DNA from 2 places in the Allocoprococcus similis genome. Region 1 is predicted to be linked to the other one. Evidence: a T-box and tRNA genes for the amino acid it is inferred to sense, from the RefSeq annotation. Region 1 holds a T-box; the other holds one or more tRNA genes.
What was found. A T-box is a leader RNA that pairs with one kind of tRNA and senses whether it is charged. The one in region 1 lies ahead of ACYQ5K_RS07220 (valine--tRNA ligase), so its partner is inferred to be a tRNA-Val.
Positions count from the first base shown of each region.

Region 2: it has a tRNA-Val gene. The T-box ahead of ACYQ5K_RS07220 (valine--tRNA ligase) is inferred to sense a tRNA for this amino acid. The anticodon was not compared.

Region 1 covers NZ_BAAHSG010000012.1:67,995-73,059, reverse strand. Annotated here, with positions in the region: gene ACYQ5K_RS07225 (LTA synthase family protein) at 1-216, opposite strand, end outside; gene ACYQ5K_RS07220 (valine--tRNA ligase) at 399-3,053, opposite strand; T-box leader at 3,144-3,374, opposite strand; gene purD (phosphoribosylamine--glycine ligase) at 3,569-4,840, opposite strand; gene purN (phosphoribosylglycinamide formyltransferase) at 4,857-5,065, opposite strand, start outside.
Region 2 covers NZ_BAAHSG010000039.1:60,423-65,487, reverse strand. Annotated here, with positions in the region: gene ACYQ5K_RS14375 (phosphoribosylformylglycinamidine synthase) at 1-507, shown strand, start outside; gene gdhA (NADP-specific glutamate dehydrogenase) at 823-2,157, shown strand; tRNA gene ACYQ5K_RS14365 (tRNA-Val) at 2,545-2,617, shown strand; tRNA gene ACYQ5K_RS14360 (tRNA-Met) at 2,724-2,797, shown strand; gene ACYQ5K_RS14355 (hypothetical protein) at 3,325-3,864, shown strand; gene ispF (2-C-methyl-D-erythritol 2,4-cyclodiphosphate synthase) at 3,868-4,419, shown strand; gene ACYQ5K_RS14345 (GNAT family N-acetyltransferase) at 4,457-5,065, shown strand, end outside.

The DNA of each region.
Region 1 (5,065 bases):
CTGCCAAGCTGCAATTGCTGAATGTCTGGACAGTGCTTCAATGATAAAGTTAATGATACAAGCCCACAGTGCCTGAAGCGGCAAAGAGAACCGGTTCATTATCTTATAGTACGGTGCCATCTTTTTTGCGAATTTGCTGTTACGCCGCTTTTCAAGAATCTGCTGTCTTCGCTCATGCTGCTTTTTTAAATGCGCCTTTATATCTCCTGGCTTCATATTCTTCAGCTTCTGCCATTTTCCTTTCAGATCCGGTTTTTTCCACTGAATCTTTTTAAAATGAATTCCCTTCATCGTCTTTTAACCCCTTACGTGTTTCTGTACCGGCAGGTGCAGTTTATGCTGCATCTGCCGGTATATCTGGCTAAAAAAGAATATGCCTTAGTACTTTCCTGCAGTGATTATCTTCCTGCCTTTAAAGCCTCCAGACGTTCTTTCACCTGTTCCATCATTTGTGTATACTTTTCAAGCTTTGCTTTTTCTTCATCAACCTTTGCCTGTGGTGCTTTGCTGACGAATTTTTCATTTGAAAGCATTCCCTTTGCACGGTTGATTTCTTTTGTAAGCTTTTCTTCTTCTTTTGTCAGACGCTCGATTTCCTGTTCGAAGTCGATCAGCTCTTCCAGTGGTACATATACAGAAGCATCCGGTACTACGATTGATACGGCATCATCCGCAATACCTGCCTTATCAGCCTGGATAGCAAGTTCAGAAGCACTCATAAGCGGGCATGCGCATGTTGTCAGCTCTTCGAATCCTTCACAAAGCTTCTCATCTTCGCATACTACATAAACCTTTGCTTTACGGCTCGGCGGTACATTCATTTCTGCCCGCGCATTTCTGACACCGCGGATAACTTCTTTCATATGATCTGTTATATTTTCAGCGTCTGCATAGCACCAGTCTTCGGTAAACTGCGGCCAGTCTGACATCATCAGAGATTTTTCCTCCGGTACCAGTGCGCTGTAGATTTCTTCTGTTACAAATGGCATAAATGGATGTAACATCTTCAGTGCATTACCAAGAACCGTCTTCAGTGTCCAAAGTGCTGCATTGGCGCTCTTATAATTTTCATCTGAATGGTAGATCCTGTATTTTACAAGCTCGATGTACCAGTCACAGAATTCATCCCAGATAAAGTCATATACTTTCTGTACTGCAATACCCAGTTCAAATTTGTCCATGTTCTCAGTTACATCTTTTGCAAGTGTATTGACCTTTGATAAGATCCATTTATCTGTAACTTCCAGATCGGCTTCGTCCGGTTTGGAAATCACTTTGTCTTCCATATTCATCATGATAAATCTGGAAGCATTCCATACTTTATTGGCAAAGTTACGGCTGGATTCTACACGTTCGTTGTAGAAACGCATATCATTTCCAGGTGCATTTCCTGTGATCAGAGTCAGACGGAGTGCATCTGCACCGTACTCATCAATGACCTCCAGCGGATCGATACCATTTCCAAGAGATTTACTCATCTTACGGCCCTGGGAATCCCTTACCAGTCCATGGATCAGAACGGTATGGAACGGTGCTTTTCCAGTATGTGCATATCCGGAGAATACCATACGGATTACCCAGAAGAAAATAATGTCATATCCGGTTACCAGTACATCTGTCGGATAGAAATACTTGAGGTCTTCTGTCTCTTCCGGCCATCCAAGTGTTGAGAACGGCCACAGTGCTGAACTGAACCAGGTATCCAGTGTATCTTCATCCTGTGTCAGATGTGTGCAGCCGCAGTGCGGGCATTTTTCCGGCATCTCACGTGCAACAACCACTTCTCCACATTCATCACAATAGTAAGCCGGGATTCTGTGTCCCCACCAGATCTGACGTGAAATACACCAGTCACGGATATTTTCCAGCCAGTTCAGGTAGATCTTACCGAAACGTTCCGGTACGAATTTTAATTCGCCGGTCTTGATCGCATTGATCGCCGGTTTGGCAAGCTCATCCATCTTAACAAACCACTGTGGTTTGATCATCGGTTCAACGGTTGTCTTACATCTGTCATGTGTTCCAACGTTGTGTACATGTTCTTCGATGCTTACAAGGTATCCTTCTTTTTCCAGATCTTCTACGATTGCTTTTCTTGCTTCGTAGCGGTCCATTCCGGAATATCTTCCGTATCCTTCTACGATGGTAGCATCATCATTCAGGATGTTGATTTCCGGAAGATCATGTCTCTTTCCTACTTCAAAGTCATTCGGGTCATGTGCCGGTGTGATCTTAACCGCACCTGTTCCGAATTCTTTATCAACGTAAGCGTCTGCCACGATCGGGATCTCTCTTCCAACTAACGGAAGGATGACATTCTTTCCTACGATATCTTTGTACCTGTCATCGTCCGGGTGTACGGCGATCGCTGTATCTCCAAGCAGAGTTTCCGGACGTGTAGTCGCGATCTCAAGGAAACGGTCTGTTCCTACGATCGGGTACTTGATGTGCCAGAAATGTCCTGCCTGTTCCTCGTGCTCAACTTCTGCGTCAGAAAGGGAAGTCTTACATACCGGACACCAGTTGATGATTCTGGAACCTTTGTAGATAAATCCTTTTTCGTGAAGACGAATGAATACTTCTTTGACCGCATTCGAGCATCCTTCATCCATGGTGAAACGTTCTCTGTCCCAGTCACAGGATACACCAAGCTTTTTCAGCTGACCTTCGATAGTTCCTGCGTACTCTTCTTTCCACTGCCAGGTTCTCTTAAGGAATCCTTCTCTTCCGAGTTCTTTCTTATCAATTCCTTCTGCCTTTAACTGGTTTGTAACCTTTACTTCTGTTGAAATTGCAGCGTGGTCTGTTCCCGGGATCCACAGTGCATTATATCCCTGCATTCTCTTGTAACGGATCAGGATATCCTGAAGTGTATTATCAAGAGCATGTCCCATATGCAGCTTACCGGTGATATTCGGTGGCGGCATTACCGTTGTAAATGGTTTCTTACTTCTGTCAACTTCAGCGTGAAAATACTTTTCTTCACACCATTTTTCATAAAGTTTCGCTTCAATCTCTTTCGGATTGTAGGTCTTTTCAAGATTCTTACTCATTGTTTCCTCCTCTTATAAGTACACCGCGCACTTTGCTTTCTTCTATATAATAGAACATTGTAAATGAATAAAAAACACCCTTTACAAAACGTAAAGGGCGTGTATAAACGCGGTACCACCTTTGTTCCACGAAATAGATTCATCTCGTATCTCTCACAGTTCTATAACGGAAACCACCCCGTGACATCCTACTCGCCCTTTTCAGATATCCGGCTCAAAAGCTACCTTCCGCAGTCGCTTCCCGCAAACCGTCTCTCAGCCCCTGAACGGTTCTCTCTTCTTCGGACTAACCTGCATACTCCTCTTTCTCATTGCCTTTCCCATAACTATTGATAATCATAGTATTCAAAGTTCGATTTGTCAAGAAGTTCATGAAATCTTTAGAACTTCTTAAAGATTCCCACACGGCAAATCAAAAATACGCCTGCTGTGTTCCGATACCCGCATCCAGCATCTGCCTTCTCCGGCACAAAGGGCGGAACCTCTCCACCTCTGAAAGATCCCGCCCTGAAATTCTATGCCTCGTCAATCGCCTTTCCGATATCGTGGCGCATATATTTGTTATCGAATTTAACCCATTCGGTTGCTTTGTAAGCATTGGCACGTGCTTCTTTGAGCGTTGCTCCTTTGGCTGTCACACCGAGGACACGTCCTCCGTTGGTTACGATCTGGTCTCCGTCGAATTTGGTTCCGGCATGGAAGCAGTAGTAACCTTCATGCTTCTTGAACTCGTCAAGGCCTGTGATCGGAAGTCCTTTTTCATAAGCGACCGGATAACCGTCAGATGCAAGTACCACACAGACTGCTGCATTGTCTTCAAACTGAAGATCTACCTGCTCCAGTGTTCCGTCGATGCAGGCTTCGATCACATCAATCAGATCATTCTTCATACGCGGAAGAACAACCTGTGCCTCAGGATCTCCGAATCTGGCATTGTATTCCAGAACCTTCGGTCCGTCTTCGGTAAGCATCAGTCCGAAGAAGATGATCCCCTTGAACTCTCTTCCCTCTGCTGCCATTGCATCTACCGTCTTCTGGTACACATATTTCCGGCAGAATTCGTCAACTTCTTCTGTATAGAAAGGACTCGGTGAGAAGGTTCCCATACCACCGGTATTCAGTCCCTGGTCTCCGTCTTTGGCTCTCTTGTGATCCTGCGCGCTTGTCATAGTCTTGATTGTCTTTCCGTCTACAAATGAAAGAACAGAAACCTCACGTCCTGTCATGAATTCTTCTACAACCATGGTATTACCGGATGCACCGAATTTCTTGTCCAGCATGATCTCTTTCACGCCGTCTTTTGCTTCTTCCAGCGTATTGCAGATCAGTACACCTTTTCCAAGTGCCAGACCATCTGCCTTCAGAACGATCGGGAATTTGGCTGTCTCCAGATAAGCCAGCGCTTCGTCTGCATTGTCAAAGTTCTCATATGCTGCGGTCGGGATGTCATATTTTTTCATCAGATCTTTTGAAAACGCCTTGCTTCCCTCCAGGATTGCTGCATTTTTTCTTGGTCCGAATGCGCGGATCCCGGCTTTTTCAAATTCATCTACAAGACCGCCAACCAACGGATCATCCATTCCTACGATTGCCAGATCGATCTCTTTTTCTTTTGCAAATGTAACCAGCTTGTCAAATTCCATCGCACCAATCGGCACACATTCTGCAAGCTCTGCAATCCCGGCATTTCCCGGTGCACAGTACATCTTCTCTACCTTGCTGCTCTTTGCTACACAATATGCGATTGCATGTTCTCTTCCGCCGCCGCCTACGATCAATACTTTCATTGGTGCTCCTCCTTCTCTAACGGGCAACTGATACCCTGCCATCTTTTACGGTTACTTTTCCATTTGCGATCAGGTCGATCGCATGTGGAAGGATCTTCCACTCCGCCTGCTCCATCACACGTCTCTGCAGAACCTCCGGTGTATCGCCTTCTTCTACTTCAACAGCCTTCTGGAGAATGATCGGACCGGTATCCGTTCCTTCGTCTACAAAATGTACGGTTGCTC
Region 2 (5,065 bases), on a different contig from region 1:
AGAGACGGCCTTGTGCTTGGTATCTGTAACGGATTCCAGACTCTGGTAAAACTTGGACTGGTTCCTTACGGAGAGGTTGTGGGACAGACACCGGATTCTCCGACACTGACCTACAATACCATCGGACGCCATATTTCCAAGATGGTTTATACAAAGGTTGTCACCAACAAGTCACCATGGCTTCAGGGAGCAGAGCTTGGCGGAGTCTACACCAACCCGGCATCCCACGGAGAAGGACGTTTCGTTGCAAGCGAAGAATGGCTTGACAAGCTCTTTGCAAACGGACAGGTTGCAACACAGTACTGTGACCTTGACGGAAACGTATCTATGGATGAAGAATGGAATGTCAACGGCTCTTATCGCGCAATTGAAGGTATCACAAGTCCGGATGGCCGTGTGCTTGGTAAGATGGCACATTCAGAGCGTCGTGCAGATTCCGTGGCAATCAATATTTACGGTGAGCAGGATATGAAGATCTTTGAATCTGGTGTGAAATACTTCAAATAAGACGGGAAATCGGGCATAAAATGCTTTGAATGAGACGAAAAATGCAAGATTGTCGACACGAACTTGCAAAAAAGAGAAGAAGTATCAAGAAAAAAAATGAAAATCAACTGTATTTGAAGAAAAAATGTGGTGGAAATTCATAAAATTTAAAAAATATGTAAAAAAATCTTGACACGGGCGCCTGAATGCTTTACTCTGTTAAAGAACAAAGGTGTTCCGGAGGGGCAGACATTTGTTTGCCCCTTTATTTTTTTGAAAGAGAAATGTGGAATCACACATTTTTTGTAAAAGAACATTCAGGAGGTATTGAGTAGTATGTCTTATGTTGATGAAGTAATTGAACTTGTAGTAAAGAAAAACCCAGATGAACCAGAATTTCATCAGGCAGTAAAAGAGGTTCTGGAATCTCTTCGTGCAGTTGTAGAAGCTCATGAAGAAGAATACAGAAGAGACGCTCTTCTTGAAAGACTTGTTGAGCCGGAAAGACAGATCAAATTCCGCGTACCGTGGGTAGATGATAAAGGTCAGGTTCAGGTCAATACAGGATACCGTGTACAGTTTAACAGTGCAATTGGACCATATAAAGGAGGATTACGTCTCCATCCTTCAGTAAATATCGGAATTATCAAATTCCTTGGATTCGAACAGATCTTCAAAAACTCTCTGACAGGTCTTCCGATCGGTGGAGGTAAAGGTGGATCCGATTTCGATCCGAAAGGAAAATCAGATCGTGAAGTTATGGCATTCTGCCAGAGCTTTATGACAGAGCTTTGCAAATATATCGGAGCAGACACAGACGTACCGGCTGGAGATATCGGAACAGGTGCAAGAGAGATCGGATACATGTACGGACAGTACAAGAGAATCCGTGGATTATCAGAAGGTGTTCTGACAGGTAAAGGACTCAGCTACGGCGGATCCCTTGCACGTACAGAAGCAACAGGATACGGACTTCTGTATTTCACACGCGAGATGCTCAAACTTGCAGGAAAAGACATTGCTGGCAAGACAGTTGCAGTTTCCGGAGCAGGTAACGTTGCAATCTACGCAATCGAAAAAGCACAGCAGATGGGTGCCAAAGTTGTAACATGCAGCGACTCTACAGGATGGGTATATGATCCGGAAGGAATCGATGTTGCAGCTCTGAAAGAAATCAAAGAAGTGAAGAGAGCAAGACTTACAGAATACAAGAACTACCGTCCGAATTCAGAATATCATGAAGGTCGCGGCGTATGGTCAGTAAAAGTTGATATCGCTCTTCCTTGCGCAACACAGAACGAACTTCATCTTGAAGATGCAAAACAGCTTGTTGCAAACGGATGCATCGCAGTAGCAGAAGGAGCTAACATGCCTACTACACTGGAAGCTACACAGTATCTGCAGGAGAACGGTGTATTATTCGCACCTGGTAAAGCTTCTAATGCAGGTGGTGTTGCTACATCCGCACTTGAGATGTCACAGAACAGCGAACGTCTCAGCTGGACATTCGAAGAAGTTGATGCAAAACTTCAGAACATCATGGTAAATATCTGCCATAACGCAGCAGACGCAGCAAAACGTTACGGAGCAGAAGGAAACTATGTAGTAGGTGCTAACATTGCCGGATTTGAAAAAGTTGTAGATGCAATGCAGGCTCAGGGAATTGTATAAGACATATCCTCTATGTAAAATATAATCAGAAAATCTTCGGAGAAATCCGGAGATTTTTTGATTTGTGCAAAAACGTTGAATGATACAGGTTGTGTTGGCGGTCTCTGGAAAAAGAATCGTTTGGATTCAAGTTGCGCAAACCATTCCGAGGAGCCTTTTGGGGCGAAAATTGTGTCAGCAATGGCTTCCACAATTTTTAAGTCTCCTCTCCATTGCGCAAAAATAGAATCCAAACGATTCTTTTTCCAGAGACCGCCCATTCAACGGTATCGAATGAAAGCTTCTTGAAATTGTAAAAAATAAAGCAAAAAAATGAAAAAAACAGTTGACATTTGTGAGAAGATGATTGTATAATAACGAAGTCGGTTGTGAAACAGACGAACATATGGGATCATAGCTCAGCTGGGAGAGCATCTGCCTTACAAGCAGAGGGTCATAGGTTCGAGCCCTATTGGTCCCATTTCGCGAGAAAGTTTTTTTAAGTCGAAAGCATTGAACGCGAAATGTGAAGTGCAATTCGTGCGATGCACACAGCTCTGAAGAGCTGGCACAAAAACATATCATATGGCGGGATAGCTCAGTTGGCTAGAGCACGCGGTTCATACCCGCGGTGTCGCTGGTTCAAATCCAGTTCCCGCTACTACAAGAAGGAGTCCTTGTGTGGGGCTTCTTTTTGCGTTATAGCTTATAGGTTCTAAGTCAAGTGCTTGGGGTGTGATTCTTTGAATCATGCCCCTTTACAGCGTTTACGAAACGGTAAGTAGCCTATTACCTCAAAATTTCCAAATAAAGTTCCCCACACAAAAGCCATTGATAAATCCCCAATTGCATAGGTACTTAAACACAACATTCCCCAGGCAGCCGCTTCCAAGCGCTGCCGTCTTTTCGGAGAAAGTCAGCAGGAGGAGAAAAAATATCCCACCAGATTCCATGTTTGTCCAATGGAGATAAGACTCAAAAATTGTGGAAGCCTTTGCTGACACAATTTTCGCTCTCAGAGGCTTATCGGAATGGTTTGGACAAAGGAATCCGGTGGGATATTTTTTCTCCTCCTGCGTCCCCTCTGAACCCTCTCACCATTTCGCCTGCCTCCCAACAAAACCTATGCAATCCCCCCAAGATGTGATAAAATATCCCTAGATTACGACAAAACGGAGGAATTTTCATATGACATCTAAGACAAAGCAGATCATCATGGCTGCAATCGGCGCATATCTGGTATATACCGGCATATCACTTGTGCAGGACACAATTGCCGGGGAACCGAAAAACCAGATCCTTTTTATTCTGGTCGGAATATTTTTTGCACTGTTTGGACTGGCTACGATTATCTGGAATATAAGAATAATCGTAAAAGAGACAAAGACAGAAATTCAGGGTACAACTGCAGGAGCAGAAGAAAACAAAGATGACGAAGAAGAAGCAGAAAAAAAGGTTTCTTCAGGAAAAGAAGTTGTAGACGTTCATGTAGGAGCTGATACAGAAGAAGAAAAGAAGCCTGCAGATAAAGAGGAAAAGAAAGAAGCAGCCGCTGAAGAAAAAGCGGAAGACGGTGAAAAAGAGAAAAAGAAAGCAGAAGATGATACAGAAGCGGTAAAAGACGAAGAAAAGGAAACTGTGGCGGATAAAGAAGATAAAAAGGCGGAAGATGTGCCGGAAGAAAAGAGCGACAAAAAAGCAGATGCCAGACAGGAAGGAGAAGTGTAGAAGATGCGTGTTGGAATGGGATATGATGTTCATAAACTGACAGAAGGAAGAAAGCTGATTCTTGGTGGGGTGGAGATCCCATACGAAAAGGGGCTTCTTGGACATTCGGATGCAGACGTACTTCTGCATGCGATCATGGATGCCCTGCTTGGAGCAGCATCACTTGGAGATATCGGAAAGCACTTCCCGGATACAGATCCTGCATACAAAGGAATTTCCAGTATTAAGCTTCTGGAGCATGTAGGAAAGCTGCTGGATGACCATATGTATGTGATTGAGAATATTGATGCGACGATCATTGCGCAGAGACCGAAGATGCGCCCGCACATCGAGCAGATGGAAAAGAATATTGCAGAAGCGCTGCATATTGAAACGGATCAGGTAAATGTCAAGGCAACGACGGAAGAAGGTCTTGGATTTACCGGAAGTGGGGAAGGAATTTCTTCCCAGGCAATCTGTGCAATTGAAAAGCTGACTAATTTCAGCAGTGTAGACGTAGCAGCACCTGCAGGTGGCTGCGCAGGCTGTGGAGGTTGTGCAGCAAGACAAATGTAGATCAAGTCTGAATGGAAAGGTACGGCGAAAAAGTAAAATGAAGATACTGAAAAAACTGAAGCCGGAAGAACGTGGGCTTACAAGAACACTGTGGGAACAGGTATTTACAGAAGATACGAAAGAATTTCTGGACTATTATTACACAGAAAAGACGAAGAATAACGAAATCTATGTGATCGAGACAGATCACGATATCCGGGCAATGATGCAGCTGAATCCTTACGTAATACAGATGGGGAAAAAGGCAGTAGAGAGCAGATACATTGTTGCAGTTGCAACAGAGCCTCTTTACCGGCACAGAGGTTATATGGCGGAATTATTAAGCAAGACAGCAAGAGATCTGTATCAGCAAAAAATGCCATTCTTTTTCCTGATGCCCGCAAGTGAGAAAATTTACTATCCACATAATTACCGGTTTATCTATGCAGCTGATGTGTGGAGTGCAAAAGGAACAGACGGAGAAGAACTGACAATACAGAAGATCGTGGAATTACAGAACGATTCTGGCGTGAAACTCAGAAAGGCAGAGGAAAAAGACTGTAAAAAGCTGGGGGATTTTGCGGAAGAAGTTCTGGAAAAACAGAAAATCCAGGTATATACCAAACGGGATGCAGCTTATTATATGCGCCTTTTGAAGGAACAGGAA